Regions from separate parts of the Streptomyces sp. NPDC046939 genome, predicted to be linked through region 2. Evidence: riboswitches for the same ligand, from Rfam matches in the RefSeq annotation. Region 2 holds a riboswitch; the other holds the start of a gene.

Region 1 (2,179 bases), on a different contig from region 2:
GTGCGCTTCGAGACCCCGTACGAGGTGGTCCCGGGCCGCGTCAGGACGTTCCTGGTGGACGATCCCTTGCTGACTCCGTCGGATCCGTTGCCGCTGGTACGGGAGGTTTCGTGAGGGGGCGCCGTGCGCTGGGGCGCCGGAAGGTGCTGCGGGGCGTGGTGTCAGCGGCGGGGGCCTGGCCGCTGAGCCGAGGGGGGCTTAAGGGTGTTCCGTTTCCTTGCCTGCGATGTGGCCGAACTCTGTGTCCGCGGGGGCGGGGACCGTCGTGTCCAGGCCGTAGTGGTGGTAGAGCTGGAGTTCTTGCTGCGGGGAGAGGTGGCGGCCCACCCCGAAGTCGGGGGAGTCCTTGATCAGGGCGCGTTCGAAGGGGACGCGCAGGGTGCCGTCGACGAACCGGCTCGGGGCGAGCGGGACGAAGGCGTCACGGCTGAAGAGGCCGGTGCGTATCGCGGCCCATTCCGGGATGCCGGTGGCGTCGTCGAGGTAGACCTCGTCGATCGTGCCGATCTTGCTTCCGTTGCGGTCGAACGCTTTGCGGCCGATCAGATTGCGTGGATCGATGTCGGTCTGCACGGGCCCTCCAGCAGGTCGCGACTCGTCTGGAAACGCTACAGACTCGTCCGTGAGCGCGGCGAACTCATCTGTAACCCCCACGAACTCGGTTGTAAGCACTACCAAAGAGCACTTCGGGCAAGGCGGCCACTCGGGGGCTGCGGTCATACTGCCGCTGGTACGCTGGCAAGCGGCTGCTGACCCCGTGCGGGAGAGTCTCCGACCGAGGTCGGAGGCGCCGAAGGAGCAAATCCTCCCCGGAATCTCTCAGGCCCACGTACCGCACGGACGAGGTCACTCTGGAAAGCAGGGCGGGGGCATGTCTCCCACCCTCACCGACGGTGAAAGCCGGTGCGTTCCGTACGGCGTTCGGCAGGCGTACGGGGCGGGCCGGTGAAGCTCTCAGGTTGAGATGACAGAGGGGGAGGCCGTCCGGGCACCCGCGCCGTGGTGCCCCTCGCAGGTCGTAGTGACCAGGAGGCCTCCGCAATGACCGCCAACCGCACTCCGCTCTCCGCGTTGGAGCAGGGAATCCCCTTCGAGCAGCGCCACATCGGTCCGGACGACGCCGCGCAGGCCAAGATGCTCGCGCAGGTCGGCTACGGCTCGCTCGACGAGCTGACGGCGGCCGCGGTGCCGAACGTGATCAAGAGCGCCGAGGCGCTGAAGCTCCCCGCCGCCCGCACCGAGGCCGAGGTGCTCGCGGAGCTGCGCTCCCTCGCCGACCGCAACCAGGTGCTCGGCTCAATGATCGGCCTCGGCTACTACGGGACGTTCACCCCGCCCGTGATCCTGCGCAACGTCATGGAGAACCCCTCCTGGTACACGGCCTACACGCCGTACCAGCCGGAGATCTCGCAGGGCCGCCTGGAGGCGTTGCTCAACTTCCAGACGATGGTCGCTGACCTGACCGGCCTGCCGACCTCCGGCGCCTCGCTGCTCGACGAGGGCACCGCCGCCGCCGAGGCGATGGCCCTGTCCCGGCGCATCGGCAAGGTCAGGAACGGCGTGTACGTGGTGGACGCCGACGCGCTGCCGCAGACCACCGCCGTGATCCAGACCCGCGCCGAGCCGACCGGCGTCGAGATCGTCGTCGCCGACCTCAGCGACGGCATCCCCGCCGAGGTCGCGGAGCGCGGTGTCGTCGGCGTACTCGTGCAGTACCCGGGCGCCTCCGGAGCCGTCCGCGACATCAAGCCCGTCATCGACCAGGCCCACGAGCTGGGTGCGATCGTCACCGTCGCCGCCGACCTGCTCGCCCTCACGCTCCTGACCTCGCCCGGCGAGCTGGGCGCCGACATCGCTGTCGGCACGACCCAGCGGTTCGGTGTCCCGATGGGCTTCGGAGGTCCGCACGCCGGTTACATGGCGGTCCGCGAGAAGTTCGCGCGCTCCCTGCCCGGCCGTCTCGTCGGCGTCTCCGTCGACGCCGACGGCAACAAGGCGTACCGCCTCGCCCTGCAGACGCGTGAGCAGCACATCCGTCGCGAGAAGGCCACGAGCAACATCTGTACGGCGCAGGTCCTGCTCGCCGTCATGGCCGGCATGTACGCCGTCTACCACGGCCCGGACGGTCTGCGGTCCATCGCTCAGCGCACCCACCGCTACGCCACCCTGTTCGCCGCCG
Region 2 (2,179 bases):
GACGCCGAGCGCGGCGGCGAGGACCTCCTCCAGCTCGTTCGCCGGCCAGCTCCGGGTGGGCTGGGGGTGGGGGTGCGCCTCCTCGTGGAAGCGCGCGTCCTCGTGAAATGCCGGGTGTTCCATAGCCGCCGACGATAACGCCTGCGCCCGTACGGATTACCCCCGGAACGTGATCCCGCCGAGGGCGTCGGTCGCGGCCCGGTCGAGCAGGACCGCCGACTCGATGCCGGCCGGCAGTTCGCCGCGCTCCGTGGAGGTCACCAGGGCGCCGACGGCCCGGCGGTGGCGGGCGAAGGCGTAGCGGGAGACGCCTCGGCCGCGCGCCGACTGGCCTTCGAGCGCGAGGGCGGGCGGGACGTCGAGGAGGACCAGGTGGACGGCGGCCCCGCGGCGCCTGGCCGTCCGGACGACCCAGCGCCGCACCCATGCCTGCGTGCCGCAGTCGTGCACGACGACGCTCGCCCCCGAGCGCATCGCGCGCCGCAGGCCCAGGTAGTGGGCGACGCGGACCAGCGGGCGGTAGAGGGCGTAGGGGACGAAGCGCGGCAGGCGGGCGGCCCAGCGCTCCCGGGTGTCCTGGGAGTCGACGCGCACGACCCGGACGGCCCGGCGCATGAGGGTGGACTTGCCGCTGCCCGGGAGGCCCGAGAGCACGACGAGGTCACCGGCGGCGTAGCGGATGCGCCGCGGTGTCCGGCCGCCGCGTCCGCGTAAGTCCCGGACCGTGCGCTGCCGCGGGATCCGCACCGTGATCGTCCTCCCCGTTCCCGTCACGCCGTACCTGCCCGGCAAGTGTAAAGAGAAGGTAATGCCCGCCGCCGGGTTTCCCCGCCCCGGGGTCGTGCGATGATGTGCGCGCCAGACCCACACAACCGCATACCGGCCGCTTGAATCCGCGCGGGAGAGTTCCGGGACCACCAGGCCGTGAAGGCCATCGTCAAGAACAGGTACCCGGACGCCGAAGGAGCAAGTTCCTCCCTTGAATCTCTCAGGCCCCGTACCGCGCGGGCGAGGCACATCTGAAAAGCGGGCCGCCGTCGACGTACGGCGGCCCCACCCAAGGTGCAAGCCATGACCACCGGTACGCGGGGTCGGGGCGAACCTCTCAGGTTCCGATGACAGATGGGGAGGACCCTCCGCCACGGGGGACCCCTCGCCACCGCCGTTCACGCCCGGGAGCACGCCATGACCGATACCCCGCAGACGCCCCGTACGACCGCGCTCGACGCCCTGCACCGTTCGCTGGGCGCCACCATGACCGACTTCGCCGGCTGGGACATGCCGCTGCGCTACGGCAGCGAGCGCGACGAGCACAACGCGGTGCGCACGAAGGCCGGGCTCTTCGACCTCTCCCACATGGGCGAGATCACCGTGACAGGCCCGCAGGCGGCCGAGCTGCTCGCCTACGCGCTCGTCGGCAACATCGCCACGGTCGGCGTCGGCCGCGCCCGCTACACCATGATCTGCCAGGCCGACGGCGGCATCCTCGACGACCTGATCGTCTACCGCCTCGCCGAGACCGAGTACATGGTCGTTGCCAACGCGGGCAACGCGCAGATCGTCCTCGACGCCCTCACCGAGCGCGCCGAGGGGTTCGACGCCGAGGTGCGCGACGACCGCGACGCCTACGCGCTGCTCGCCGTGCAGGGCCCGCACTCCCCCGCCATCGTGAAGTCCGTCACGGACGCCGACCTCGACGGGCTCAAGTACTACGCGGGCCTGCCCGGCACCGTCGCCGGTGTCGAGGCGCTGATCGCCCGCACCGGCTACACCGGCGAGGACGGCTTCGAGCTGTTCGTCGCCCCCGCCGACGCGGAGAAGCTGTGGCAGGCGCTGACCGAGGCGGGCGCCGCGTACGGCCTGATCCCGTGCGGCCTCTCCTGCCGCGACACGCTGCGCCTGGAGGCGGGCATGCCGCTGTACGGACACGAGCTGACCACCGGGCTGACGCCGTTCGACGCGGGGCTCGGCCGGGTCGTGAAGTTCGAGAAGGAGGGCGACTTCGTGGGCCGCGAGGCGCTCGCCGCCGCCGCGGAGCGCGCCGAGACGGCCCCGCCCCGCAAGCTCGTCGGCCTGGTCGCCGAGGGCCGCCGCGTCCCGCGCGCGGGCATGCAGGTCGTGCGCGACGGCCAGGTGATCGGCGAGGTCACCTCCGGCGCCCCGTCCCCGACCCTGGGCA

What was found. Region 2 has a riboswitch for glycine ahead of gcvT (glycine cleavage system aminomethyltransferase GcvT). Riboswitches for the same ligand answer to the same signal wherever they lie in the genome.
Region 1: linked by a shared signal. The riboswitch ahead of gcvP (aminomethyl-transferring glycine dehydrogenase) and the one ahead of gcvT (glycine cleavage system aminomethyltransferase GcvT) in region 2 are both predicted to bind glycine.

Annotation. Positions count from the first base shown of each region.
Region 1 is NZ_JBEYWV010000002.1:10,283-12,461, forward strand. It holds gene ABZ877_RS02290 (DNA polymerase IV) at 1-114, shown strand, start outside; gene ABZ877_RS02295 (PRC-barrel domain-containing protein) at 199-573, opposite strand; glycine riboswitch at 751-845, shown strand; gene gcvP (aminomethyl-transferring glycine dehydrogenase) at 1,042-2,179, shown strand, end outside.
Region 2 is NZ_JBEYWV010000004.1:264,877-267,055, forward strand. It holds gene ABZ877_RS06720 (enhanced serine sensitivity protein SseB) at 1-123, opposite strand, end outside; gene ABZ877_RS06725 (AAA family ATPase) at 157-747, opposite strand; glycine riboswitch at 889-1,013, shown strand; gene gcvT (glycine cleavage system aminomethyltransferase GcvT) at 1,186-2,179, shown strand, end outside.